Regions from separate parts of the Rhizobium sp. BR 315 genome, predicted to be linked through region 2. Evidence: predicted binding sites of a transcription regulator. Region 2 holds the regulator's gene; each other region holds the start of a gene.

Region 1 (9,840 bases), on a different contig from region 2:
GTTCTTCAGGAGAATCGCGTTGAGTGAGAAGATCGATCTTAGCAATTACGTGCCCTCGGAAGACGAGGAGTTCATGAACCTAAATCAGCGAGCTTATTTTCGAGCGAAGCTGATCGCCTGGAAAAACGATATCCTTAGAGAAGCGCGCGAAACCCTGGACCATTTGGCAGAAGAAAGCGCAAACCATCCCGATCTCGCCGATCGGGCTTCCTCAGAAACAGACCGGGCCATCGAACTTCGGGCTCGCGACCGCCAGCGTAAACTTATCTCGAAAATCGACGCTGCACTGCAGCGTATCGAGGACGGCACTTACGGCTACTGTGAAGAAACCGGCGAGCCGATCGGCCTCAAGCGTCTCGACGCACGTCCGATCGCCACCTTGTCGATCGAAGCGCAGGAACGCCACGAGCGCCGCGAGAAGGTCTATCGCGACGAGTAATGGAACGGTCGATCTTGACCGGAACAAAATAAAAGGCACGGCGCTCCAAACGCCGTGCCTTTTTTGATTCGCAGGCGTTTCGGGCCGCGCTCTATTTCGGGCCGCGCTCTATTTGTCGCGGCTGACGCTCATTTCACCGAAGATGCGGGCCACTTCTTTCTGAAGGGCGCTGTCCGCTCCGGTCATCGGGGCCAGTTCGGGTTCGACGCGTTGCGCTGGGCCTGGAACTTGAGAGGGTGCGGTCACCGGCTGCTGTTGAACCTGCCGCTGCGGCGGAACGCTTGGAATAATCCGTTCCGCAGTCAAATTCTTCGACATTTCCGCTTCGAGCACGCGCTGGAAATCATTGCCGGTATCAGCGGGAGCCGGAACGGGGGCGAGCGGCGTGATGGTCGGCTCGACGGCTGCCGGTCGTATAGGCTGCGGCGGCAGGACGACATGGCGGGCTGCGTCCAAGATGTCGGCGGCTTCGGCTTCGGTGATGGCGGGTGCCGGCTGCGATGCGCGCTGTGGCGGCGGCGCGACGGGCTGAGGGGCACGTTCAACCGGCTGCGGCGCCGGCCTTGGCGGCGTTGGAGCGGCCGACTCGGCGCGCAGATAGGCTTCGATCTTTTCCTCTGTCGACTGCTGCCGTTGCGCAGGAAGCGCGACGGGCGGGCTATCGAGCTCGCCGACCTTTTGCAGCGGCTGCAGCCGGCTTTCGAATGCGACCGGAGCTTCGAGCGATGCCGCTGCTCCTGCCCGAGTGGGATCCGAGATGCCGGATTCGATGACAATATCGGTCGGGCCGCCGATCATGATGAGGTGTTCGATGCCGTCGCGCCGGACGAGCACGAGACGGCGGCGCGCATCGACGGCGGCGGCATCCAGCACCTGCAGGCGCGGCTGGCGGTTCTTGCCGCCGCGGACAAAGGGTGAAGGTGCCCGATTGCGCACAATCCAAAGAATGCCGATCAGTACGAGAAGGGCGAGGCCAACCCCGCCGGCTGCAAGGAAAAAGCGGCTGCCATAGGCTCCGGCGATGTCGTCCCACATGTCGAGATACTCCGTATTTGTCCCCGATGTCGCGGCCTATGCGCAACTACAATAAGGCAGATGCCTTGACCGTGGACTTTCTATGCGGCGATCATATGGACAGGATCAAGCCCGATACAAGATGTGATTGCAGCCTCCGTGGCTCTCTTGCTTGTGAATTCAAGCCTTTCTGGCCCCGCAAAGCTTTTTGCCTGTCATGCAAATTGGTAAAGAAGATTCGAAAGGTCCGACTCTGGCGATCCGAAACGTCTATGACATGTCGCGAGGAGAATGGCGGAGACGAGGGGTTTATGACGAAGCAGCGTCCGTCCGACGAGTATAGCGTGCCGCTGGTGGATCGCGGGGTTCGTTCCGGCACAGTGCTGCGCATCATCCTGCTTGCGCTTGTTCTCGTGGCAGCAGCAGCTGCCTTCGTCGTCTTCAAGAGCCAGCTCGACAATGAAGCCGTGCTCGGAGGCCTAGGCATTCTTGCCATGGTCGGCATCTTCTTTCTGGTCTCCTCGATCATCGGCTTCGTCGAGGTCATGCCGCAGCCCCAGTCCGATAGCCTGGCGCGCTCGTTCCTGAACAGCCATCCGGACGGGACGCTGATAACGGACGAGAAAAGCCGCATCGTCTATGCCAACGCCGCCTATGGACGGCTGACCGGCGCCAGCAAGGCGACCGAGGTGCAGTCGCTCGAGACGCTGCTCTCCCGTAACCGTGAATCAAACGAGGCTCTCTATCGTCTGGCCAATGGTTTGCGTGACGGCAAGGAGGGATCGGAGGAATTCCGGCTGCTGAAACCGCTCGGTCCTTTCAATGGAATCGGGCAGGGGGCGCATTGGTATCGATTGAAAGCGCGGGTGCTGCAGCCGGAGCAGGGCGGCAACAAGGCGCTGCACATCTGGCAGATCACGGATATCACCTCCGAGCGCGACGATCAGGAGCGCTTCTTCAAGGAATTGCAGAACGCGATCGACTATCTCGATCACGCACCGGCTGGTTTCTTCTCCGCCGGCCGCAAGGGCGAGATCTTCTATCTCAATGCGACGCTGGCGGAGTGGCTGGGCTTCGATCTGACGAAGTTCGTACCCGGTTCGATGACAATCGGCGATCTCGTCGCCGGCGAGGGGCTGGCGCTGATCCAGTCGGTTCAGGCCGAGCCTGGCTTCAAGAAGACGGTGACGCTCGATCTTGATCTTCGCCGCTCCAACGGCCAGAGCCTGCCCGTGCAGATCGTCCACAGCGTCACATCGATGCGCGACGGCGCCCCGGGCGAAAGCCGCACTATCGTCTTGACGCGGCAAAACGGCGGCGACACCGAACAATCGGCTTCGGCCGCGGCAATGCGCTTCAGTCGCTTCTTCAACAACACGCCGATGGCGATCGCTTCCGTTGACGGTACCGGCCGCATCCTGCGCACCAATGCGCCATTCCTGAAGCTGTTCTCGGATCTGGTGTCACGCGACGACATCGAGCGTGGAGCAGCGCTGGAGACCGTCGTCAACGAGAGCGACCGATCGCGGCTACACCAGGCGCTTGCCGCCGCCAAGGACCGGCAAGGCGATATCCCAGCGATCGACTCCCGCAATCCGAAAGACGAGACGCGGCATTTCCGATTCTATATCAATGCCGTTATCGACCAGACCGACGAGGCGCCGGAAGAGGCTGCGATCGTCTATGCCGTGGAGGTGACCGAGCAGAAGGCGCTCGAGACGCAGATGGCGCAGACGCAGAAGCTGAACGCTGTGGGCACGCTCGCCGGCGGCATCGCGCACGATTTCAACAACGTACTGACCGCGATCCTCTTGTCTTCCGACCATCTGCTGCTGCAGGCGCGGCCCTCCGATGCCAGCTTTGCGGATTTGATGGAAATCAAGCGCAACGCCAATCGAGCGGCCGTGCTGGTGCGGCAGCTGCTCGCCTTCTCGCGCAAGCAGACCATGCGGCCGACAGTCCTCAACCTCACCGATGTGATCGGCGATCTGCGCATGCTGGTCGACAGGCTGCTGTCGGGCACGCATGTCAAGCTGGATGTCGATTACGGCCGCGATCTCTGGCCGGTGAAGACGGATCTTTCGCAGTTCGAGCAGGTGATCATCAATCTCTGCGTCAATGCGCGCGACGCGATGCCGGGCGGTGGCATGCTGACGCTGCGAACACGCAATCTGCTTGCGGCCGACGTTAGCGCCTTCAATTATCCCTATCTGCCGCATGAGGACATGGTTCTCATCGAAGTCAGCGATACCGGCACCGGTATCGCGCCCGAAATCATGGACAAAATCTTCGAGCCTTTCTTCACGACCAAGGAAGTGGGCAAGGGCACCGGCCTCGGTCTTGCGATGGTCTATGGCATCATCAAGCAGTCCGGCGGTTACATCCAGCCGGAATCGGAAGTCGGCAAGGGAACGACTTTCCGCATCTTCTTGCCGCGCCACATCGTCGAAATGCTTGCGGTGACCGAAGCGAAAATGCCGGAAAGCCGCGATGTTGCGGCCATGGACCAAAGCGTTGCGGCGGTCGTTCCGGCAGAGGAGCCGGCCGACCTGACGGGCAAGTCCGCAGTGGTGCTGTTGGTCGAGGACGAGGAGGCGGTGCGTCGCGGCGGCAAGCGCATGCTCGAGACGCGCGGCTATACCGTCTACGAGGCCGGCTCTGGCGTCGAGGCGCTCGATATCATGGACGAGCTCGACGGGCAGGTCGATGTCGTCGTATCCGATGTCGTCATGCCTGAAATGGATGGCCCGTCGCTGCTGCGCGAGCTGCGCAAGAAATATCCCGATATGAAGTTCATCTTTGTGTCGGGTTATGCGGAGGATGCTTTTGCCCGCAACCTGCCGGCCGATGCGCAATTCGGCTTCTTGCCGAAGCCGTTTTCGCTGAAGCAGCTTGCCGTGGTCGTGCGCGAGACGCTGGACAAGAACTAGCGCATGTCGCGCAAAAGCGTGCAGCGGTTTTGCGACAACGACATGCGCAAAATCAAAGACCTAAAGCGCGAGAGGCGAATCTGAAAGATCGCGACGCGCTTTAGGTGAGGGGCGATTTTCGCCTCTCGATGTTGCCGATTGCAATGCAAAGGTGCTATCAACCGTACATGATCGACCTTGCCAAGCCCATTTGCCAAATGTGGTGGCGCTCCTTCTAGGAGCGGCAGTCGTCATGTGTTGAAATCGACCCTGCCGCCGTGATCCGGCAGGCATCGCCATTTCAGTTTCCTTCCCGATTGCGGCGGCTCCTTTTGCGGAGCAAAGAAATGTTTTCTCCTATCGATACCCGTCCCGTTATCCTGACGGGCGACCGGACCACCGGTCCTCTCCATCTTGGCCATTATGTCGGCTCCCTGAAGAGCCGCGTTGCGCTTCAGCGCAGCCATCGGCAATTTCTGCTTTTGGCCGATAACCAGGCCTTGACCGACAATGCCGGTGGTCTTGAAAAGGTCCGACGCAACGTTCTCGAGGTTGCCATCGACTATCTCGCCGTCGGCATCGACCCGGCGCTGACGACGATCTGCGTTCAATCCGCTTTGCCGGCGCTGGCGGAATTGACGCTGCTCTACCTGAACTTCGTCACGGTCAGCCGTCTGGAGCGCAATCCGACGATCAAGACGGAAATCCAGCTTCGCGGCTTCGAACGCGATGTGCCGGCTGGCTTTCTTTGCTATCCGGTCTCACAGGCGGCCGATATTACCGCTTTCAAGGCGTCGGTCGTTCCCGTCGGCGAGGATCAAACTCCCTTGATCGAGCAGACCAATGAGATCGTTCGTCGTCTCAATCGACAGATCGGGCGCGATGTTCTCGTCGAGGCTGCGGCCATGGTGCCAAAGGTGGGGCGCTTGCCCGGTGTCGACGGCAAGGCGAAGATGAGCAAATCCCAGGGCAACGCCATCCCGCTTTCGGCCTCGCCCGACGATATCAGAGATGCGGTGCGGCGCATGTATACCGATCCGGGTCACCTGCGCGTCAGTGACCCCGGCAAGGTCGAGGGAAACGTCGTCTTCACCTATCTGGATGCCTTTTGCGATGATCGACAATTGGTCGATGATATGAAGGCGCATTATCGTCGCGGCGGGCTCGGCGATGTCACTCTGAAGAGGCATCTTGAAGACATCCTTCAGGCACTGCTCGCTCCGATCCGCGAGCGCCGTGCGCGCTACGCTGCCGAGCCGGACTATGTCATGGGGATCGTACGCGAGGGTACGAGAAAGGCGAGAGAGACGACTGAGGCGACGCTTGTGGAACTGCGATCTGCACTGGGCCTGTTTACCTTGGCCTGAGCTACCCCCTGGAAAGGGGAATTACCCCTTCCCGGAATCGCAAAAGAAAACGGCCTGCCGTTTCGGTGAAACGACAGGCCGCGCGATAGCGTGATAGCTCTGATTATTCCGCCAGAGCGACGGCGATTTCGGCGGCCAGGCGCGCATTGTTTTCAACGAGCGCAATGTTGGTCTTGAGGCTGCGGCCTTCGGTGATGTCGAAGATGGTGCTGAGCAGATAGGGCGTAACAGCCTTGCCGGAGACTTCGTCGCGCTCGGCGCTGTCGATGGCCCGCTCGATATAGATTTCCATTTCCTCGCGCGGGATTTCGTCGGCTTCAGGAACAGGATTGGCGATCAGCATGCCGCCATCGATGCCGAGCTGTTCGCGCGTCATCTGGAAGTTGGCGATAGCGGCCGGGCTATTCAGCGTCAGCGGGCTCGCCAGACCGGAAGAGCGCGACCAGAAGGCCGGGAATTCGGTGCTGTCGTAAGTCACGACCGGAACGCCGCGGGTTTCCAGCACTTCGAGCGTCTTCGGAATATCGAGGATCGCCTTGGCGCCGGCGCAGACGACGATGACGCCGGTGCGGGACAGCTCTTCAAGATCGGCAGAAATATCGAAGCTCTCTTCTGCGCCGCGATGCACGCCGCCGATGCCGCCGGTGGCGAAGACCTTGATGCCAGCGCGGGCTGCGGCGATCATGGTGGCGGCGACGGTGGTTGCGCCGGTGCGGCGCTCGGCGATCGCAAAAGCGAGGTCAGCGCGCGAAACTTTCATTGCACCCTCCGTCTTGGCAAGGGCTTCCAGCTCTTCCGGCTCAAGACCGATATGCAGGGTGCCGTGAATGACGGCGATGGTCGCCGGCACCGCGCCTTCCTGCCGGATGATCGCCTCGACGCTGCGAGCCATCTCGATATTGCCTGGGTAGGGCATGCCATGGGTGATGATGGTCGATTCCAGGGCGACAAGCGGCGCGCCGCGCAGCTTGGCGGCGGCAACTTCCTTCGAATAGGAGATCGGAAGCAGTGGCGAGATAGGCTGAGTCATTGTCGTTTCCAATTCACTGAAACAATTTAGGCGTTTTGAAGAGGCTTCATGACAGAATTTCGGCCTTGGGAACAAGGGCCAAGGTCGTCTTTAGCAGCTCGGGGGAGAGATTTTCTGCAGTCGCAAAGGGCGACTGCACAGTGATCGCCGCGGCGGCTGCGCCATGGCGGACGGCTTCGCCGAGATCGTGGCCGGCAAGCAGGGCCGAGAGTACGCCCGAAGCAAGTGAATCGCCCGCTCCGGTGACATCGGCGACATTATCGACGATGGGCGGCTGCAGGCTGATCACTGCGTCATGGGAGAAAGCGACCAGCGCGCGCTTGCCGCGGGTGATTACCCCATTGCGCAGGCCGAGGGCACGCAACGCTTCCACCCATTCGCGCGGGTCTTCCGGGCGGTTTTCGGTCAGTGCGGCTGCCTCCGCCTCGTTGAGGAACAGATAGTCGATGCCCGGGAGGCTTGGCTTCAAACGCACGACCTTTGCCGGTGAGATTGCGATGGCGGCGACGGGCTTGCCGCAGAGGAAGGCTTTTGTCGCAATCGTCGCCAAAGTCTCGGCCGGCAGATTGGCGTCGCAGAGAACGAGGTCGGCCTCGTCAAAAGCTTCGCGAACGGCGCGAATCGCCAGACGGCGTGGGCTGAACAGCTTGTAGAGTTCCATATCCGCAAGGGCGATGACCAGGTTACCGTCATGTTCGAGGATCGCGGTGTAGCTCGGCGTTTTGCGGTCGAGGAAAACAAAAGGCCTGTCATCGATGCCGGCATGGCTGGCAGCCTCCGCGACCATCTCGCCCGAGGGGTCGCCGCCGCGCGGCGAGATCATCCGGACTTCGAAGCCGAGGCGGGCGAGATTGCGGGCCGCATTGAAGCCGCCGCCGCCGGGTTCTTCGAACCAGGCTCCCGGATTGCTGGCGCCCGGCGCCGTCTCGCCGAAGATGCGGCCGCGCCGATCGACATGAGCGCCGCCGAGAACGAGAATCTTCTTCGCCATATGGTTTTCCTCAGCAATCAAAAAAAGCGAATCGAGCCGCCAGTCGACATGATGGAACCTATGGTTCCGGATATGTAAGTATCTGGTAAGAAAGGAGAAAACAAAAGTAGAACGAAATTCATTTTACCTTTTTCTTTCAATCGCTTGTTGTGCTCTTGCGATAAGAGAACAAATAGAGTACAGAATTCTCATCAGCGGCGACATTGCTAGAGCGGCTTCAATAACCTAAAGGTGGATCGAATGTCTCAGAATTCTTTGCGGCTTGTAGAGGACAAATCGGTGGATAAAAGCAAGGCACTTGAAGCGGCACTCTCTCAAATTGAGCGGTCGTTCGGCAAGGGCTCGATCATGAAGCTCGGTTCTAACGAGAACGTGGTCGAAATCGAAACGGTTTCCACGGGTTCTCTGAGCCTCGATATCGCCCTCGGCATTGGCGGCTTGCCGAAGGGACGCATCATCGAAATCTACGGGCCGGAAAGCTCGGGTAAGACGACGCTGGCTCTGCAGACCATTGCAGAGGCCCAGAAGAAGGGCGGCATCTGCGCCTTCGTGGACGCGGAACATGCGCTCGATCCGGTCTATGCCCGCAAGCTGGGCGTCGATTTGCAGAACCTGTTGATCTCGCAGCCGGATACCGGCGAGCAGGCGCTTGAAATCACCGATACGCTCGTGCGCTCCGGTGCCATCGACGTTCTCGTCGTCGACTCCGTTGCGGCATTGACGCCGCGAGCCGAAATCGAGGGCGAGATGGGCGACAGCCTGCCGGGCCTGCAGGCTCGTTTGATGAGCCAGGCGTTGCGCAAGCTTACGGCTTCGATCTCGAAGTCCAAAACCATGGTGATCTTCATCAACCAGATCCGCATGAAGATCGGCGTCATGTTCGGTTCGCCGGAAACGACGACCGGCGGTAATGCGCTGAAGTTCTATGCCTCGGTTCGCCTCGATATCCGCCGCATCGGCGCGGTCAAGGAGCGCGAAGAAGTGATCGGCAACCAGACTCGCGTCAAGGTCGTCAAAAACAAGATGGCACCTCCCTTCAAGCAGGTCGAGTTCGACATCATGTATGGCGAAGGCGTTTCTAAGACGGGCGAGCTGGTCGATCTCGGCGTCAAGGCCGGCATCGTCGAAAAGTCCGGTGCCTGGTTCTCCTATAACAGCCAGCGCCTCGGCCAGGGCCGCGAGAATGCGAAGATCTTCCTGCGCGACAATCCGGATCTCGCCCGCGAGATCGAATTGTCGCTGCGCCAGAATGCCGGTCTGATCGCCGACCGCTTCCTGCAGAATGGCGGTCCGGATGCCGATGATGGTGATGATGCGAGCGAGTAACGATTTCCGGGAGCAATTTCCGGCTTGATACGAGACTAAAAGCTGAAACCGGCCGCATTGTCCAAGGGATGTGCGGCCGGTTTTGTTCGTGCGGCTGGACAGCGCCCGGAGCGAACGATAAAAGCCACTGACTTTGACGCAAGTTGTTGACGGCAGTACTGAAGGGCCCCCTATGAGCGGTGTGAATGAAATCCGGTCGACCTTCCTCGACTATTTTAAGAAAAACGGTCACGAGATCGTGCCGTCGAGCCCGCTCGTACCGCGCAACGATCCGACATTGATGTTCACCAATGCCGGCATGGTGCAGTTCAAGAACGTGTTTACCGGCCTGGAGCCGCGTCCCTATACGACGGCCTCGACGGCGCAGAAATGCGTACGCGCCGGCGGCAAGCACAACGACCTCGATAATGTCGGCTACACCGCGCGCCACCACACCTTCTTCGAGATGCTCGGCAATTTCTCCTTCGGCGACTATTTCAAGGAGCGTGCGATCGAGCTTGCCTGGAACCTGATCACCAAGGAATTCGGCCTCGATGCCAAGCGCCTGCTGGTCACGGTCTACCACACCGACGACGACGCCTATAATCTGTGGAAGAAGATCGCCGGCCTTTCCGACGACAAGATCATCCGCATCGCCACCAGCGACAATTTCTGGGCGATGGGCGATACCGGCCCCTGCGGCCCCTGTTCCGAGATCTTCTATGACCATGGCGATCACATTTGGGGCGGCCCTCCGGGCTCTCCCGAGGAAGACGGCGACCGCT
Region 2 (9,840 bases):
GCGCATGAAATTGCCCCCGATTTACTGGCGACCACGGGCCCTCTGGGCAGGCTTTCCCCGTCAGATGAGGATCTGCGCGATATCGCGCAGGGTGCCAAGGCGGCCGATGCGCTCGGACTTCTGGACATCGGGCAGGGCGCAGTCAGCGTCGGTGGTCGGGTTGTCGCGCTCGAGGGTGCCGAGGGCACCGATAAGATGATCGAGCGTGTTGCCGAACTGCGCGCCGAAGGGCGCATATCGAGGCGCCGTCGTGGCGTACTGGTCAAGCTTTGCAAGCCGCAACAGGATGTTCGTGCCGATCTGCCGTCGATCGGCGTCTCGACCGTGCTCAACGCCAAGAAAGCAGGGCTTGCTGGCGTCGCGATCGAAGCGGGCAGGGCACTGGTTCTTGACCGCGAGGCCGTGATTGCCGCTGCGGACAACGCGGGCATTTTTGTCTGCGGTATCGACCGAGGATTGAGCGCAGGGAGCTTCTTTTGAGCGGAGCGCCTCTAAAACTTGCCGTCATAGCGGGAGAGGTTTCCGGCGACCTGCTGGGTGGCGATCTCGTTGCTGCGCTGAAGCGACAGTATGACGGCCCTGTGGAGTTGATCGGCGTCGGTGGTGAGGCGCTGGAGGCCCAGGGTCTCCGGTCGCTGTTCGATTATTCCGAGCTCTCGATCATGGGCTTCATCCAGGTGATCAAGCGCCTGCCGAAGCTGCTGGCCCGCATCCGGCAGACGGCTGATGCCATTATCGCCGCGAAACCCGACATTCTCCTCATTATCGACAGCCCGGATTTCACGCATCGCGTGGCGAAAAGGGTGCGCAAGGCGCTCCCTGATCTGCCGATCGTCAACTACGTCTGCCCTAGTGTATGGGCGTGGAAGGAATATCGCGCGCAGAAAATGCTCGCCTATGTCGATCATGTGCTGGCGGTGCTCCCGTTCGAGCCGGAAGCCATGCAACGGCTGGGCGGCCCGGCGACGACCTATGTCGGCCATCGGCTGACTGTCGATGCCGATCTGCTCGAGACACGCCGTCAGCGCGCACTGCGCGATATAAAGGCGGGAAGCGACCTGAAGACCGTCCTTCTCCTGCCCGGCTCGCGTGGCTCGGAAATACGCCAGCTTCTGCCTGTTTTTGAGCGGGCTACCGAAGAGCTTAGCCGGAGAAACGATAACGTACGCTATCTGCTACCGACTGTGCCGAAGCAGGAGGCTCTGGTGCGTTCTCTGCTTGAGAGCTGGAGTGCCAAGCCGGAAGTTCTTGTGGGCCAGCGTGCAAAGTGGCAAGCATTCGCCCTCGCTGATGCCGCAATGGCTGCATCAGGCACGGTGATCCTGGAGTTGGGTCTGGCCGGCGTTCCGGTCGTTTCGACTTACAAGACGGAGTGGCTCGCCAAGTTCGTGATGTCGCGCATCAAGGTATGGACGGCAGCCCTGCCGAACCTCATTGCCGACTACGCCGTCCTGCCCGAGCTCATCAATGATGTCTTGCGGCCCGGCCTGCTTGCCCGATACATGGAGCGTCTTTCGACCGACACTCCCGAGCAAGCGGCAATGCTTGCCGGTTACGATCTGGTGTGGCAGCGCATGCAGACGGAGGAGCCGCCCGGCGACAAGGCGGCGGCAATCGTTCTTGAGGTCTTGTCCAACAAAAAAGCCGGTCATTTCTGACCGGCTTTTCTAATGTTATTTCCGAGGCTTAACGCTTGGAAACCGGAACGTATTCGCGCAGCGGTGCGCCGGTATAGAGCTGGCGCGGACGGCCGATGCGCTGATGCGGATCCTCGATCATCTCGTTCCACTGAGCGATCCAGCCGACGGTGCGGGCGAGAGCGAACAGAACGGTGAACATGGTCGTGGGGAAGCCCAGAGCCTTCAGCGTGATGCCGGAGTAGAAGTCGACGTTCGGATAGAGCTTCTTCTCGATGAAGTACTCATCGGTCAGTGCGATGCGCTCGAGCTCGATTGCGATGTCGAGCAGCGGATCGTCCTTGATGCCGAGTTCGCCGAGAACTTCGTGCGCCGTCTTCTGCATGATCTTGGCGCGCGGGTCGTAGTTCTTGTAAACGCGGTGACCGAAGCCCATCAGACGGAACGGGTCGTTCTTGTCCTTGGCGCGGGCAATGTATTCCGGAATGCGGTCGACCGAGCCGATTTCGCTGAGCATGTTGAGCGCAGCTTCGTTGGCGCCGCCGTGAGCCGGGCCCCAGAGGCAGGCAATGCCCGCTGCGATACAGGCGAACGGATTGGCACCCGACGAGCCGGCCAAGCGAACCGTCGAGGTCGATGCATTTTGCTCGTGGTCGGCATGCAGGATGAAGATGCGGTCCATGGCGCGTGCGAGCACCGGATTGACCACGTATTCTTCGCAAGGAACGGCAAAGCACATGCGCAGGAAGTTCGATGCGTAGTCGAGATCGTTCTTCGGATAAACGAAGGGCTGGCCGATATGGTACTTGTAGGCCATGGCGGCGAGCGTCGGCATCTTGGCGATCATGCGCAGGCTTGCGACCATGCGCTGATGCGGATCGGTGATATCGGTCGAGTCATGGTAGAAGGCCGACAGAGCGCCAACGCAGCCGCACATGACCGCCATCGGATGCGCATCGCGGCGGAAACCGGTGAAGAAACGCGACATCTGCTCATGCACCATGGTGTGGTGCACGACCCGATAGTCGAAGTCCTTTTTCTGAGCTGCCGTCGGCAGTTCGCCGTAAAGGAGCAGGTAGCAGACCTCGAGGAAATCGCCGTGTTCGGCCAGCTGGTCGATCGGATAGCCGCGATGCAGGAGAACGCCTTCGTCGCCATCGATATAGGTGATGCTGGACTCGCACGACGCCGTCGAGGTGAAGCCAGGATCATATGTGAAAGTGGAGGTGTTCTTATAAAGGGCACCAATATCAATGACACTCGGGCCGATGGTTCCGGTTTTGACCGGCAAGTCCACCGTCTTTTCGCCCCAAGTTAGTTTCGCGCTTTGTTCCGTCATGCTGATCCTCCAAGATTTGGCGGGATTGACGCCATAAAAAGCGCCAAAAGGTTAAGCGACTACCGACTAGCTATATGATCCAGAGCCTAATGCCAAGTTATCCCAATGCCGAATTGTGCATTGCAGTATCAACTTTTGGGCACTGCACTAGGGCCATAGGTCATTCTGCCAAGGGCAATCAGCTCCGTTTGGCCACGATCGCGATGATTTTGGTTGAATTCACCGAACGGTGACGGCAAAAATCGCGCGAAAGCTGTAGTTTTGCGTGGGGCAGGCGGCGAATGCCTAATTTGGAGGCACCGGAGCAGCAGGAGGATGGCCAGGATCTTGTTCTGCCATCGCGGCATCGCCGCGCCATCGCCACAGTCGTCTTTCGTGCCAAAGCTGAGCAACGGGAGCGGACACAGGACCATGCTCCCCTGTCAGGGCGGCTCTACCTGGCGCTCAATCATATACGAGTCGTTATTGGACGCCTTATCGAAGAGGAGGCGGCGCACGGCCGCGCCATCCTGTTCGCCCCGATCTATATGGGCCTGGGTGCGATCTTCTGGTTCACGCTCGCCAGCGATCCGCCTCCGCAGACTATCCTGGTCGGGTTTCTGCTGCTGACGGGTGGCTTTCTTTTCAGGCGGGAATCCGGCCAGCTGGTTCGGCATCTGCTGTTCGCCGGCATGCTGATAAGTCTCGGCATGGCCTTGGCGCAGCTGGAGAGCTGGCGGGCATCGACCATCATGCTCGATTCGGCGGTGACGACGACCGTGACCGGCCGGGTCGAAAGACGCGAAACCTACGACAACGGTCGATGGAGATACGTCGTCAAAGTCGAGGCGACGGAGAAGCCGTCTGTTCACAGGCCGCCGGAACGCGTAACGATCTTTGTGCGCAAGCAGGCGGAACCGTTCAATCTCGGCGATCGTATTCAGGGCAGGGCGCGTCTGACGCCGCCTGCAGGCCCTGCGCTGCCTCGCCTCAACGATTTCGCATTCAGCTCCTACTTTAACGGCATCGGTGCGAATGGCTTTGCCTACGGCGCCCTGACATTATTGTCTCCGAGCGGTGATGCTGCGGAAAACTCGCTGCTGGATAAGGCGGATATCTGGCTTGCCGGCCTTCGCAACAGCATAGGCGACAGGATCAGACGGACCTTGCCTGGTGATGTCGGCGCCTTTGCGGCGGCACTTGTCACCGATGAGAGACGAGCGATTTCGGATGATACGACCGAGGCGCTGCGAGTTGCCGGGCTGACCCACATCATCGCCATTTCCGGCCTGAACATGGCGCTTTCGGCCGGCATCTTCTATGTCGGCCTGCGATACCTGTTCAGCCTGTTCCCAGGTCTGGTGCAGGCGTGGCCAACCAAGAAGATCGCTGCCTTCGGCGCGCTGGTTACAGTGACCGCCTATTACCTAATTTCCGGCTTCGGCGTGTCGGCCGAGCGGGCTTTCATCATGATGGCGATCATGCTGGTTGCGGTCCTGCTCGACCGGCCGTCGATCAGTCTCCGCAATGTGGCGCTCTCTGCGATTGTCATTCTCGTTCTCTCACCATCGCAGGTGCTCGGGCCGAGCTTTCAGATGTCCTATGCCGCAACGCTGGCGCTGGTGTCGGGCTACACGCTCTGGAAACGAAGGCGGCATCGTGAAAGCATCCTTTCACGGTCGAAGTTCCTGAGTCCGCTGCTGTTCGTTTCGCGTTTCTTCGGCGGCATATTATCGACCTCGTTCATCGGTGGCGCTTCGACCGCGATCTTCTCGATAGAGTATTTTCACCGACTGGCGACATACGGCCTTGCCGCCAATCTTGCCGCCATGCCTATTGTCTCCTTTATCGTCATGCCATTCGGCATGGTCGCCATGCTGCTCATGCCTTTCGGCCTCGACGGGCCATTCTGGAAAGTCACCGGCGAGGGACTGGAGCTCGTCATCCTTGTTGCCAAGACAGTTGCCGGCTGGGGCGGCGATATCACGTTCGGACGCCAGCCGGCATGGCTGATGCCGACGTTCATCGCCGGCTTTCTGATCATGAGTGTGCTGCGAACCAGGCTGCGCCATCTGGGCTTCGTCTTGCTGCTTGCGACGATTGGCGCGGCGGCATTCGGCTCCGGCGTGCAGAAGCCTGATCTGATGATCTCCGAGGACGGTGCCTTGGTTGCTCTCAGGCAGGACGGGATATTGGCGACTAATCGTGAAAGACCACAGACCTTTATTTTCGAGCAATGGCAGAAGGCACTGGTTGCAGCTGAGCACCAGCCTCCAACGATCCTTCCTGCCGATAGCCGGCTTCCTCAGATCAGCAAGAAGCAGCGCCGTCGCCGATTAAGCGCGGACGAACAGAAGGCGGTACGCAAGGCAATGGGAGAGGCCCTCGATCAGACGATGCAGGGGAGCTTCGCCTGCCAGAAAGGCGCATGGTGCGTTGCAATGCTTGAGAATGGGACCATTCTGGTCACCATCGAAAACGCAGCCTATCTGCCACCGGCCTGCGATACGGCCAATATCGTCGTGACAGCGATACGCCTGCGTCTCGACCGCTGCCGCTCAGGCGCGATGCTCTTTACCGGCGCGACGTTGCGGCGAAGCGGATCAGTCGAAATGGACCTGCGCGGCGACATCCCTATCGTCTCCACAGCATTCGAAAATCCTCAGCGCCCATGGACCCGGCATCGGACCTACGATTGGCGCACCGGAACGTTCGGTGCTCCCATCGGATCGCGGCCATCACCGGCTAGTGATAACGGCGAATAAGGCCGACCAGCTTTCCCTGAACCTTGACCCGGTCAGGCCCGAAGATACGGGTCTCGTAGGCCGGATTGGCGGCTTCGAGAGCGATCGAGGCGCCTTTGCGACGGAAGCGCTTCAGCGTTGCCTCTTCATCGTCGACGAGAGCGACGACGATATCGCCCGGATTGGCAGTCGTCGAATTGCGGATAATGACCGTATCGCCATCGAAAATGCCGGCATCGATCATCGAATCGCCCCGTACTTCCAAAGCATAGTGATCGCCTGCACCAAGCATGTCGGCGGGAACGGTTATATCATGCGTATTGTTCTGAATGGCCGAGATCGGAACGCCTGCCGCGATGCGGCCCATGACCGGCACGGATACCGCACTATTGTGATCGTCATTTGCCACTTTCGGTGGAGCCGGCGGGGCAACGGGCTGGGGCTTGCCAAGGCTGCCTTCGATGACGCTCGGCGAAAAGCCGCGTCGCTGCTGCAAACTCGAATTATAGGCATCCGGCAGCTTGATGACTTCAAGCGCCCTGGCGCGATTCGGCAGTCGGCGGATGAAGCCGCGCTCCTCGAGCGCCGTGATCAGCCGGTGAATTCCGGACTTCGATGCAAGATCCAGCGCATCCTTCATCTCGTCGAAAGATGGTGGAACACCGGACTCCTTCATGCGTTCGTGAATGAAGAGAAGCAGTTCCTGCTGCTTGCGCGTCAACATCGTCTTGGAACCCCAGATCAAGAAAAAGTCGTGAAACAAATCCAGAACGGACACTATATGTTCCATATGTGTTCCGCAAGTGCTTAAATTTCGGTAAAGCCTTGTTCGGGCAATTAAATAATTATCACTGTCGAATGTATCGCCTGAAGACACTTGCACGTCACGTCTGCGCTAACCTGCGGATAAATATAGGAAATGCCGTCCGTACCGCCACGAAGACTTTCCTGGTTCAGCGGGTGCGTCTGATGCCTCTACGCGTACGACACTTCGTCGGATAAGCCCGCTATGGAAGAGAATCAGTAATCACGTTTCCGAGATTGCGTTTCGTTCACGCCGCCTGCTTTGTGCTCGTTGCTTCCATCTTGAATTAGGCGACGGATAGGCGCAAATCTGCACCTGCAGGGAAACAGGAGAAACCATGATTTCATCGCCGCACCCGCTGGATCATCTCGTGCTGCCGACCGTCAACATCGCTCTGGCGCGTGAACGTCTCGGTAAGCTCGGCTTTACCGTGGCTCCGGACGCGCGTCATCCTTTCGGCACCGAGAATGCCTGCGTCTTCTTTGCCGACAAGACCTATCTCGAACCTCTGGGTGTGGCGTCGCAAGAGCAATGCGAGACGAGCATTGCCGATGGCAATGTCTTCGTCGCGCGCGATCAGGCCTATCGCTTCCGTGTCAGCGAGGATGGTTTCTCGGCAGTGGTTTTCGGTACCGATGATGCTGCTGTGGATGACAAACGTTTCAGGGCTGCCACGATCTCGGCGGGGCGGATGCTGGATTTCTCCCGGCCCATGAGGATGCCGGATGGAACGCAAACCACGGCCGGTTTTCGCCTGGCCTTTGCCGCCGATCTGCGAGCGCCGGATTTTCTGGCCTTCTGCTGTCAGCGCATCAATCCGCTGCCGGCGGATCGCGGCGCGCTCGAGCGCCATGAGAACGGCGTGACCGGCATTGCACGGGTAGCGATGTCGGCAACGAAGCCGGCCGCGTTCCGCAGCTTCTTCGAGCACGTCGTCGGCAACCCCCGAATTTTTGAGCACTCCTTCGGGCTGACGATCAAGGCGGCCAACGCCGATATCGAGCTTCTGACGCCGCAAGGGATAGAAGCATTTTACGATTTGCGGGTCGGCGATCATGATCCGGGCTTGCGGGCGCGAGCAATCCTTTTCAAAACGCGCGATCTTTCCGTGACATCGTCGCATTTCGCTGCTAACGGCGTCACATATACGCGTAAGAACAATCGTATTTTGGCACGGCTGGCGCCCGAACAGGGGGCGTTGTTCGCCTTCGAGGAGATAGCATGAGCACGAATTCCGAAGTGATCGTCGGCGAAGGAGCTTCTAAGGTTCTGTTTTCCAACACCGCCAAGCTCTCCCTGATTGCCGGTCCCTGCCAGATGGAAAGCCGCGAGCATGCGTTCATGGTTGCCGGCGTCCTGAAGGAACTCTGCGAGAATCTCGGCATCGGCCTTGTTTACAAGTCGTCCTATGACAAGGCGAACCGCACGTCGCTCTCTGGCAAGCGCGGCATTGGCCTTGAAACATCCATGGAAGTCTTTGCCGATCTGAAAAAGGAGTACGGCTTTCCTGTTTTGACCGACATCCACACGGAAGAGCAGTGCGCTGTCGTCGCCAAGACGGTCGATATCCTGCAGATCCCCGCTTTCCTCTCGCGCCAGACCGATCTTCTGGTGGCCGCCGCCAAGACCGGCCGCGTCGTCAACGTCAAGAAGGGGCAGTTCCTCGCGCCCTGGGACATGAAGAATGTGCTTGCCAAGCTAAACGACAGCGGCAATCCGAACATTCTTCTCTGCGAGCGTGGCGCCTCTTTTGGCTACAACACACTCGTCTCCGACATGCGCTCGCTGCCGATCATGGCATCGATGGGCGCACCGGTGATCTTCGATGCGACCCATTCGGTGCAGCAGCCCGGCGGGCAGGGTGACTCGACCGGGGGGGATCGCCGATTCGTCGAGACGCTGGCGCGTGCCGCCGTTGCCGTTGGCGTTGCGGGCGTCTTCGTCGAAACCCATGAGGACCCGGACAACGCGCCCTCGGACGGTCCGAACATGGTCTATTTGAAGGATATGCCGCGGCTTCTGGAGAAGTTGCTGGCCTTTGACGCCATCGCCAAGGCTTGAGAAATACGGGTGTTCAACAGGCTGACATGAATTTGCGCTACGCGGCCTGTAAGGGTGCCAAATCAACGGTGTGGATCGACATTGTAATTTCCACACCTTCGATTAAAACGATTTAAATCGATTTATAAACCAGCGAGCAGGAAGCTATCATGACCGCAATCACCGACATTATCGCCCGCGAGATTCTCGACAGCCGTGGCAATCCGACTGTCGAAGTCGATGTCTACCTTGAAGATGGCAGCATGGGCCGCGCGGCGGTTCCGTCGGGCGCCTCGACCGGCGCGCATGAAGCTGTCGAGCTGCGCGATGGCGGCAAGCGCTATCACGGCAAGGGCGTCGAAAAGGCTGTCGAAGCCGTCAACTCGGAAATCTTCGACGCGATCGGCGGCATGGATGCTGAAAACCAGATCCAGCTCGACAACATCATGATCGAGCTCGACGGCACGCCGAACAAGTCGCGCCTCGGCGCCAACGCCATCCTCGGCGTCTCGCTCGCTGTTGCCAAGGCTGCTGCCCAGAGCGCCAACCTGCCGCTCTATCGTTACGTCGGCGGCGCTCACGCCCGCCTGCTGCCGGTTCCGATGATGAACATCATCAACGGCGGCGCTCACGCCGACAACCCGATCGACTTCCAGGAATTCATGATCCTGCCGGTTGGCGCTGAATCCATCCGCGACGCCGTTCGCATGGGTTCGGAAATCTTCCACGTTCTGAAGAAGGAACTGGCGTCGCAGGGCCACAACACCAACGTCGGTGACGAAGGCGGATTTGCTCCGGGTCTTTCCAGCGCCCCGGCAGCCCTCGACTTCATCATGAAGTCGATCGAAAAGGCTGGCTACAAGCCGGGCGATGAAATCGCTCTCGGCCTCGATTGCGCCTCGACCGAATTCTTCAAGGACGGCAAGTACGTGCTCGAAGGTGAAGGCCGCACGTTGGAATCCGGAGCAATGGCCGAGTACCTTGCAGAACTCGCCGCCAAGTACCCGATCGTTTCGATCGAAGACGGCATGGCTGAAGACGACTGGGAAGGCTGGAAGACGCTGACCGACCTGATCGGCAAGAAGACCCAGCTCGTCGGCGACGACCTGTTCGTCACCAACTCCGCCCGCCTGCGCGACGGTATCCGCATGGGCGTTGCCAATTCGATCCTCGTCAAGGTCAACCAGATCGGCTCGCTCACCGAGACCCTCGACGCCGTCGAAACCGCGCATAAGGCCAACTACACGGCCGTCATGTCGCACCGCTCGGGCGAAACGGAAGACTCCACGATCGCCG
Region 3 (9,840 bases), on a different contig from region 2:
AAGGCCTTCGTCCGTGACGAAGCCGGCATTCTTCGTCTCGTTCATGTAGGCGATGATCTTGCGAACTTCGCCCATAGCTTCGGGACCGATGCCGTCACCCGGCAGGAGGAAGAGATTGCGCACTGTCATGGGAAAGCCTCCGCGAAAGAAAAAGTTGCGGGGTTTTTAGACCTGCAAATGCGGCTTTTCAAGCGAGGAAGGGGCCGAAACGGTACGGTTTTCGGGCTTTTGCGCCTAACCATCCGCCCTCGTGGTTCGAGGCTACGCCCTTCGGGCTTCGCACCACGAGGGCGGATGGCTTGCGTTGCTTTATCCTTACTCGGCCAGGCCGAGCGAAGCGAGATAGGCAGCCGATGCCGGGATCTTCGACTTGTCCTTGATCTCGATGATCAAACGCGGATTGCTGTCGAGCTTGGCAAGGGCGGCAAAGACGGCGCGCCAGTGGATATTGCCTTCGCCAAGGCTCCAGTGGCGGTCGGCATAGCCATCCGCGTCCTGCAGGTGGATATGCTGCAGGCGGTTGCCGGCGGCGTGGACATAGTAGTCGACCGGCGGAGCGCCGGTGTAGCCATGAGCGTAATGAGCATGGCCGGTGTCGATCGACACGGCTACGGCGGGCGAGTTGAAGCTATTTGCAAGACCGACGCGGATATGAGGATCCTTGTCTTCGATATTCTCGATGACCATGGTCAGGCCGATGTCTTCGGCGCGCTTGACGGCCTCTTTCAGCGTCAGGTGCGTATATTCGATGATCTTTTCGCGCTCGCCCTTGTTGTTGTCGAGATTGTTGTAGGACCACGACGTATAGGGGCTATGGATGACCATCTGCGTGGCGCCGATATTGGCGCAGACGTCGAGCGCCTGCTGCAGGCGCTTGGAGACGACGGCGCGGATGTCCGAATCCTGCGAGGCGATGATGAAGCCCCAGAACGGGCCATGGATGCCGAGGCGACCCTGATGGCCGTCGAGCAGCTTGCGGGCGCGCTCGGCAAGCGGCTGCCAATCACCGTTCAGGACGTCGGCTTCGACGAAGCTCTGCAGTTCGAGGTCTCGCGGCTTTTCGAGCAGCCAGTTGCGATGGGTTTCGAGGTCGTCAAGCGTCATGGCGGCGCCGACAATGGGAAGCGAGGTCATGGAGAGGCTCCATTGCGTGGAGAAGAATAGGGGTGGGATGGGCCCGAAGGGCCTCGGCAGGCCTATATGGACCCCCTTCTTGTCGAACATATTACAGCGAGTGGAAAGGCGCGGCCTTTTCAGATGCCTGAAACAAAAAGCCGGGCTGCAAGGCCCGGCTTCGAAACGCAAAATAATGATGAAACCGATCAGGCAGCCCAGGGGCGCGATGCGGCGTTTGTCTTTTCGAAATCGTTGATCGCGGAAGATTTTTCCAGCGTCAGGCCGATATCGTCGAGGCCGTTCAGCAGGCAGTGGCGCTTGAACTCGTCGAGTTCGAACTTCAGCGAGCCGCCGTCTGGGCCGGTGATTTCGAGGTTTTCCAGATCGACGGTCAGGATGGCGTTGGAGCCGCGCGAGGCGTCGTCCATCAGCTTGTCGAGATCTTCCTGGCTGACCTTGATCGGCAGGATGCCGTTCTTGAAGCAGTTGTTGTAGAAGATGTCGGCGAAGCTGGTCGAAATGACGCAGCGAATGCCGAAGTCGAGAAGTGCCCAGGGCGCATGCTCACGCGAGGAGCCGCAGCCGAAATTGTCGCCGGCGACGAGGATCTTGGCGTTCTGATAGGCGGGCTTGTTCAGCACGAAATCCGGGTTCGGCGAACCATCTTCGTTGTAACGGGCTTCTGCGAAGAGCCCCTTGCCGAGGCCGGTGCGCTTGATGGTCTTCAGATAATCCTTCGGGATGATCATGTCGGTATCGACATTGACGACCGGGAGGGGTGCCGCGACACCGGTCAACTTCACGAACTTGTCCATGGGGTCCTGCCTTCATTCTCGTCTAAGCACGAATTATCCTGCCAATAGAGCAAATCCGGCCCGAAATGAAGGAGAATCTTGGATGTGCTCTAAAACGCGGCGCTTTGGTCGCCCTTGCCAATCAGGACGAGGCCTGAATCTCGGGCAAACGGGTTTGGCAGCCGGCATAGCAGGCCACCCCTATCCTGTGTTCGACCTTAGAGATCGATGATCGTGCCGCGACCGTCGTTCCAGATGCGCATTTCGCGCTGGCTGTTCGTCTTCGCCTTGGCGCGCACCGGCGCAGGCTTCATGCGCAGCGAAATCGCACGGGCTACCATGAGCACGGTCAGGATACCGCCGACGGCAAGCGTGAGCGAAACGGTAAACAGCGCCATGGCTGCAAACACAGTAACACCGGCAAGCGCGATAAACAGGGAACGGATATTCTGCATGGTCGAGACCTCTCTACTTCCAGCAATGTGGTCCTCTTCCTTCTCATCTGCAAGAGGAGCGTGGCTTTTTGTTGACTTGCTTGTCGATTAAAAGCGCGGCAAAACGGCACTATGAGCGAATTTTCTCCTTCCCGCCCCGCCCGCCTGCGCCGTTCGGTCTTGAGCGTTCCCGCCATCAACCGCCGGGCGCTCGAAAAGCTTTCGAGCCTCGATTGTGACGCCGTCATCTTCGATCTCGAAGATTCCGTATCGCCGGAGAAGAAGGCCGAGGCGCGGGAGAATTTGCGCGCCTTTTTCGCCGCGTCCGCACTTCCCGGCAAGGAGCGGATCATCCGCATCAATGCGCTTTCCTCCAATTTCGGCGCTGACGATCTGGAGCTGGTCGTGGAGCTGGAACCGGATGCGGTGCTGCTGCCGAAAGTAGACGAGCCGCAGGACGTGACTGGTGTCAGCGACCGGCTCGCGGAAGCCGATGCGCCGGAGGGCCTGCGCATCTGGGCGATGATCGAGACGCCGCGCGGCATCCTGAATGCAGCTGCGATCGCCGAGGCCGGGCGCACGGCGGGCAGCCGGCTCGATTGCTTCGTCGTCGGCCTCAACGACCTCAGAAAGGAAACGGGTGTTCTGCCCCAACCCGGCCGCACCTATGTCGTGCCCTGGCTGATGCAGGTGGTGCTGGCGGTCAGCGCCTATGGGCTCGAGGCTATCGACAGCGTCTTCAACGACTTCAAGAATGCCGAAGAATTTGAAGCCGAATGCGGCCAGGGCCGCATCATGGGATTTGCTGGCAAGATGCTGATCCATCCGAACCAGATCGAGGCGGCCAACCGGCACTTTGGTCCCGATGAAGCTGCCATTGCCGAGGCCGAAGCCATCATCGCCGCCTTTGCCAAACCGGGCGCCGAAACTCTCAATGTCGTGAACCTCGGCGGGCGGATGGTGGAGCGGCTGCACCTTGTCCAGGCCGAGAGACTCGTCCATAAAGTTCGCCTGATCGAGCAGCATTCTGATGCGGCTGCAACGCCTCGCACCGACGTCTGACTGAAAAACAAGAAAGATGTTCTGATGAAACTCTACCGCTTCCTCACCGGCCCTGACGACGCATCCTTCTGCCACAAGGTGAGTGCGGCGCTGAACAAGGGCTGGGAGCTGTCGGGCTCGCCGACCTATGCCTTCAATGCTGCGACCGGCCAGATGCAGTGCGGCCAGGCCGTCATCAAGGAAGTGGCGGGTAGGGATTACGATCCGGAGATGAAGCTTTCCGAGCAATAAGCCGGAGGTAATTGCTTTATCGAAGGTCTGATGCCTTTCCCTGACCGTCTTGCGGTCAGGGCCGATATCACCGATCCGTCGCTTCTTCGGCGCTCGCCTCGATGCGCTCAATGTCCTCGTCGCTCAGGCCAAAATGGTGACCGATCTCGTGGATCAGGACATGGGTGATGATATCGCCGAGGGTTTCCTCGTTCTCAGCCCAATAATCGATGATCGGCCGGCGGTAGAGGCGGATCTTGTTCGGCATATCCCCGGTCTGGGCGGTGAAACGCTCCGAGATGCCGCGGCCTTCGAAGAGGCCGAGCAGGTCGAAGGGGGTTTCCAGCGCCATATCCTCGAACACTTCGTCATCGGGAAAATCCTCGATGAGAATGATGAGGTTGCCGGTGAGCGAGCGGAATTCGTCCGGCAGGTGGCTGTAAGCCTCCATGGCCAGAGATTCGAATGTGCTGATTGAGGGCGCGTGGCGGTCCCGCCAATCCTCGCTCTGGTCAATGCGAGCCATGAATGCTTCCTTCCTTGGCTGGTCATATAGAGACTTTGCGCAGCTTTTACGAGAGCGGATTCAAGCGAAGGAATATTTTCTTATGAAATGGTGTTGACTCTTTCACCAAGCTCTGGAATCCATAAGAACATAACAGGAACATTATCGATCTGGAGTGAACGTCATGGCCGAGGCTGCCGTGGCGCGGGAAACGCTTTTTGCCCTGCGTGAAACCATTGCCCGACTGGAAGGCAGGCCGATCCCGGCACTGGCCGCGGCAGCGCATGAAGCGCTGGCGGACAAGCCGGCCACGAGGTCGGCAGGTCTTGCGAAGCCCCTGCCCGAGCAGCCGCTTCTTGCGGTCGGAGTCGACGATCTCGATGCCGCGATGCAGGGCGGCGTGGCGCTCGATGCGCTGACGGAAATCCGCTCGCTCGGCCTGCGCGATGCCGGGTCGGCCAGCGGCTTTACCCTTGCGCTAGCCGCGCGGCTGCATGCACAGGCGTCAGGCACAGACGCGGCCATCTCTCCGATCCTGTGGATCGGCGATACGGTCGCCACAATGGAGGCGGGCCTGCCCTACGCCATCGGTCTTCAGGATTTCGGACTGGCGCCGTCGGCCTTCCTGCAGGCCTCGCCGCGCAAGCTGGAGGAAGCACTCTGGCTGGCGGAGGCAGCGCTTAGCAGTGCGGCCTTTGCGGTTGTCATTCTGGAAGTGCGTGGCAATCCGGCTCGTTTCGGCCTGACCGAAAGCCGGCGGCTGGCGTTAAGGGCCAAGGCGGCAGGACGGCCCTTGTTTCTGTTGCGACAGGGAGGCGAGGAGGAGGCGAGTAGCGCTCTCTTCCGCTTTTCCGTCGAACCCGCGCCGGCGCAGGCGCGGCCCCTGCCGGATGGATCGGTGCTTGGCGGCAGCATCGGTCACCCGGCCTTTCGTCTGACCTTGGAAAAGAGCCGCAAACCGGCGCCTCTTTCCATAACCCTGGAGTGGAATGCCCATGACCGCCGCTTTGCCCCTGTCTCCGACATTCAATGCCCTGCCTTTCCCGGCGAACCCGCAGCGCATTCTGGCGCTGACCTTCCCGCATCTGCCGACCGACCGCATCGCCCGCAAGCGCTGGGGCCTGTCCTGGCGTTCGACAGGCAGGCTTGAAACGCCGCCGCTCGTCTGCGCCGGCAAGCTCAACAACGCCATGCGGCTGACCGCGCTCAACGAGCGGGCGGAGATGATCGGCCTGAAGCCGGGCCAGGGCGTGGCCGAGGCCAAGGCGATCTGCCCTATCCTTGATATCGTCGAGGAGGATCTGGCAGCGGATCGCAAGCTTTTGGAAGCGATCGCCGACTGGTGCGACCGCTATACGCCGTTGGTGGCGATCGACGGCAAGGACGGCCTGTTTCTCGATATTACCGGCTGCGCCCATCTCTTCGGCGGCGAAGAGGCGCTGCTCGAAGACGTCTTGATCCGGATTTCCCGGTTGGGGCTCGATGTGCGCGGCGCCATTTCCTCCGCGCCGGGCCTGTCTTGGGCCGTAGCCCGCTTTGACGACTGCCGTGTCGTTCCTCCGGAGGCCATGGAGGAGGCCTTGGCGCCGTTGCCTGTGGCGTCCTTGAGGCTCGGCGAGGAGACCGTTGCGGCCTTGCAGAAGATGGGCTTGAAGCAGACGGGCGATCTTCTGGCCGCGCCGCGTGCGCCGCTTGCCCGTCGTTTCGGCACGCAGCTGATATTGCGGCTCGATCAGGCCGTTGGTCTCGTCGAGGAGCCGATCTCGCCGCGTCGGCCAGTCGCGCAATTGTCGGCCGAGCGCCGACTTGTCGAGCCGGTGCAAGCGGAAGCCGATCTTCTGGAGCTCGCCCGGCAGCTCGCCGAAACCCTGAAGCCGGGGCTGGAGGCACGCGGTGTCGGCGGCCGTTCCTTCGAGCTTCTGCTCTTCAGAGTGGATGGCGAGGTCTTCCGCATTGCCGCCGGCGCATCGCAGCCGCTGCGGGAGCCAAGGCGGATCGCCAGCCTGTTCACGGAGCGCTTCACCGCCATTCATGACGATCTCGATGTCGGCTATGGTTTCGAGATCGTCCGTCTCAATGTACTGCGGCATGCGGCCTTCGATGCAACGCAAGGCGATTTCGTCGGGGAAGGCCGGCAGGACAGCTCGCTTGCCGCCTTTGTCGATCGGGTGGCCGCACGACTGGGGCCGGATTGCCTGCAGGGGTTCGAACTGCGGCAGAGCCATATTCCTGAGCGGGCCTCCCGGCCGGTGCCGGCCATGCATGTTCTTGCCGCTCATAGACGGACGGGCAGCGATCATGCCGGCCACGGCTTTTTCCGCGGCGAGCGGCCGTTGCGGCTATTTCGTATGCCGGAGCTGATCGAAACCGTCGCTGCCGAGGTGCCCGACGGTCCTCCCCGGCAGTTCCGCTGGCGGCGGGTCATGCATCGCGTGCAGCGGGCCGAGGGGCCGGAACGGCTTTCGGCGGAATGGTGGGTCGAGGAAAAGGAAGAGCCTGCCCGCGATTATTTCCAGATCGAGGATGAAGAGGGCCATCGTTTCTGGCTGTTCCGCAAGGGTCTCTACGGCCGAGGCGGAACGGGACCGGATTGGTATATGCACGGGGTCTTCGCATGAACGCGCGCCCGAGTTTTCACGAACCTCCCCCTTTCTTCGAGATCGGGGTGAGAACGAATTTCTCCTTTCTCGAAGGCGCCTCGCATCCGGAAGAGATCGTGGCGCAAGCCGCTATCCTGAAACTGTCCGGGTTTGGAATTGCCGATCGCAATTCGGTTGCCGGCGTGGTCAAGGCGCATGCGCATACCAAAGTTCTCTCGGAAAAATACAAAGAGGCCGCTAAGAAGAATCTGGAGCTTCGAGCTACGGGCAAGCCGGAAAAACCGCTCCTAAAGCCGGTCCCTTTCCAGCCCGGTGCTCGGTTGGTGTTTTCGGACGGCACGCCGGATATTCTTGCCTATCCGGAGAACCGCACAGGCTGGGCGCATCTCTGCCGGCTGTTGAGTGCCGGCAATCTGAGCGGCGAAAAAGGTGTCTGCGTTCTCAAGGAAAGCGACCTTGAGAAATGGGGCGACGAGATAATGCTGGCGCTCATTCCAGATGCTGACAGCATCGCGACGCCGGAGGGGCAGGCAAAGCTTGAGGAGTGCCTGAAGCGGCTATGGATGCGCTTTGGCCGAAAGTTCCATATGGTCCTGTCGCCTGCCTATGACGGGCGGGATCGGATGGTCTTTGCCACGCTTTCCATTCTGGCGCAGCGCAATGGCGTGCGGCTGATCGCCAGCAATCAGCCGCTCTATCATGCGACCGAACGCAAGCCGCTTGCCGATATCGTCGTTTCGATCCGCGAGCATGTGCCGATCGCTGAGGCCGGCTTCAAGCTGGCGGCCAATGCCGAACGCTATATGAAGGACGCTGCCGAGATGGCGCGTCTCTTTAAGGATTATCCGAAGGCGATCGCCAATACGCAGAAGTTTTTTAGCCGGCTTTCTTTCTCACTGGATGAGTTGAAGCACAATTATCCCGACGAAAGCACCGATGGCGAAACCGTTTCGGAAACGCTGGAGAGGCTGACATGGGAGGGCGCGAAATGGCGTTATTCCGGGGAGGTTCCCGAAAAGGTCTCAAAGCAGATCGAGCATGAGCTCAAGCTCATCCGCGAGCGGCAATATGAGCCCTATTTCCTGACGGTGCATCGGATCATGGAGTTTGCCCGCAGTGAGAATATCCTGTGTCAGGGGCGTGGATCAGCTGCCAATTCGACGGTCTGCTACTGCCTCAGGATTACTGAGGTCAATCCGGAGATTACGATGCTTCTGTTCGAGCGTTTCATCTCGACAGAGCGGGAGGAGCCACCGGATATTGACGTCGATTTCGAGCATGAGAGACGCGAAGAGGTCATTCAGTTCATCTACAGGCATTACAAAATGGAGCGTGCCGGGCTGACGGCAGCCGTCACCAGCTATCGGGCACGTTCAGCCGGACGCGAGGTGGCCAAGGCTTTTGGTCTTTCGGAGGATGTGCAGTCCGCCCTTGCGAGCGGTGTCTGGGGCTGGTCAACGGAGGAATTGTCCGATCGCGAGGCAAAGCTTGCGGGCCTTAATCTCGCCGACAAGACGACACAAAACGTGCTTTCCTATGCTTCGACGCTGATGGGATTTCCGCGACATCTGACCCAGCATGTTGGCGGCTTCGTCATCACTCGGGATCGGCTGGATGAGGTCGTGCCGATCATGCATACGGCGATGGATGATCGCTATATGATCGAGTGGAACAAGGACGATCTCGACAATCTCAACATATTGAAGATCGACGTTCTGGCGCTCGGCATGCTGACCTGCCTCGCCAAGGCCTTTGACCTGTTGCTTTTGCATTACGATGTGAAGAAGCAGCTCGCCGATCTTGGTAGCGGCGAATATCCCGACCGATTCCCGGTCTATGACATGATCTGCCGTGCCGATACGATCGGCGTTTTCCAGATCGAAAGTCGGGCGCAGATGAGCATGTTGCCGCGTCTCCGGCCCCGCAGATTCTACGATCTGGTGATCGAAGTGGCGATCGTCCGGCCCGGTCCTATCCAGGGCAATATGGTGCATCCCTATCTCAAGCGGCGTGAAGCCGAGCGGGCGGGAAAGGAGTTGGATTATCCGAGCGACGAGTTAAAGGAGGTGCTGAAGCGAACGTTGGGCGTTCCCCTGTTTCAGGAACAGGCCATGCAGATCGCCATTACGGCGGCCGGATTCACGCCTGCGGAGGCGGACAAGCTGCGACGGGCCATGGCGACCTTTAAGCGCACCGGGACCATCCACACCTTCGAAGAGAAGATGGTCGAAGGCATGACCGCGAAGGGGTACGACCGTGAGTTCGCCAAGAACTGCTTCGAGCAGATCAAGGGCTTCGGCGAATATGGCTTTCCCGAAAGCCATGCGGCTTCCTTTGCTCTTCTCGTTTACGCCTCTTCCTGGCTCAAAACCTATTATCCCGACGTCTTCTGTGCGGCGATCCTCAATGCCCAGCCGATGGGCTTTTATGCGCCGGCGCAACTGGTGCGCGATGCGCGCGAGCATGGCGTCGAGGTTCGGCCGGTGGATATCAATCGTTCGAGTTGGGATTGCCTGCTGGAGAAGGCGCGTTTCGATCCGGGTGCGATCGAGCGGCGCCACGCGTCGATGCGCGACGATATCAAGACGCAATGTGCAGTCCGTCTCGGCTTCCGGCAGGTTAAAGGCCTGTCGGATAAGGAGATAGAACTGCTTGTCACGCGTCGTGGCGATGGCTATCGATCCGTGCGCGATCTCTGGCTGCGCTCCGGGCTTGCCAAAGCGCAGATCGAGCGTCTGGCGGATGCGGATGCGTTCGGCTCTATCGGGCTTACGCGGCGCGACGCGCTATGGGCGGTGCGGGCACTCGATGCCGGCAGCGCTGGCGAAAAACTTCCCCTCTTCGATCTCAGCGATCATACGGAGCTGCAGGTCGAACCGGCGGTTACGCTGCCTGAAATGCTGCCCGGCGAGCAGGTCATCGAGGATTATCGCTATCTGTCGCTGTCGCTGAAGGCACATCCGGTTTCCTTCCTGCGTGGCGATTTCGCCCGGCAGGGCATCGTGCAGAGCCGGGATCTGTCCAATGTCGTGAGTGGCCGGATGGTGACGATTGCCGGGCTAGTGCTGGTGCGCCAGCGGCCAGGCTCGGCCAATGGGGTGATCTTCATGACCCTGGAG

Evidence for each region. Region 2 encodes LexA, which represses DNA repair genes until DNA is damaged. Its sites were predicted from a motif close to TGTTCNNNNTGTGTTCNG; they were not measured.
Region 1: the regulator LexA is predicted to act here: its motif matches at 7,915-7,932, upstream of recA (recombinase RecA).
Region 3: the regulator LexA is predicted to act here: its motif matches at 4,266-4,283, upstream of QD409_RS12450 (ImuA family protein).

What each region holds. Positions count from the first base shown of each region.
Region 1 is NZ_JARWKZ010000017.1:54,619-64,458, forward strand. Features, by position in the region: gene dksA (RNA polymerase-binding protein DksA) at 20-439, shown strand; gene QD409_RS17880 (flagellar biosynthetic protein FliO) at 548-1,474, opposite strand; gene cckA (cell cycle histidine kinase CckA) at 1,765-4,383, shown strand; gene trpS (tryptophan--tRNA ligase) at 4,710-5,729, shown strand; gene QD409_RS17895 (pseudouridine-5'-phosphate glycosidase) at 5,833-6,759, opposite strand; gene QD409_RS17900 (carbohydrate kinase family protein) at 6,806-7,750, opposite strand; gene recA (recombinase RecA) at 7,991-9,076, shown strand; gene alaS (alanine--tRNA ligase) at 9,249-9,840, shown strand, end outside.
Region 2 is NZ_JARWKZ010000004.1:107,193-117,032, reverse strand. Features, by position in the region: gene QD409_RS06615 (LpxI family protein) at 1-480, shown strand, start outside; gene lpxB (lipid-A-disaccharide synthase) at 477-1,658, shown strand; gene gltA (citrate synthase) at 1,687-2,976, opposite strand; gene QD409_RS06600 (ComEC/Rec2 family competence protein) at 3,258-5,720, shown strand; gene lexA (transcriptional repressor LexA) at 5,701-6,423, opposite strand; gene QD409_RS06590 (VOC family protein) at 6,842-7,729, shown strand; gene kdsA (3-deoxy-8-phosphooctulonate synthase) at 7,726-8,565, shown strand; gene eno (phosphopyruvate hydratase) at 8,715-9,840, shown strand, end outside.
Region 3 is NZ_JARWKZ010000009.1:106,192-116,031, forward strand. Features, by position in the region: gene leuB (3-isopropylmalate dehydrogenase) at 1-129, opposite strand, end outside; gene QD409_RS12420 (sugar phosphate isomerase/epimerase family protein) at 316-1,134, opposite strand; gene leuD (3-isopropylmalate dehydratase small subunit) at 1,323-1,931, opposite strand; gene QD409_RS12430 (hypothetical protein) at 2,129-2,365, opposite strand; gene QD409_RS12435 (HpcH/HpaI aldolase/citrate lyase family protein) at 2,477-3,406, shown strand; gene QD409_RS12440 (DUF1737 domain-containing protein) at 3,431-3,637, shown strand; gene QD409_RS12445 (metallopeptidase family protein) at 3,705-4,142, opposite strand; gene QD409_RS12450 (ImuA family protein) at 4,306-5,271, shown strand; gene QD409_RS12455 (Y-family DNA polymerase) at 5,312-6,739, shown strand; gene QD409_RS12460 (error-prone DNA polymerase) at 6,736-9,840, shown strand, end outside.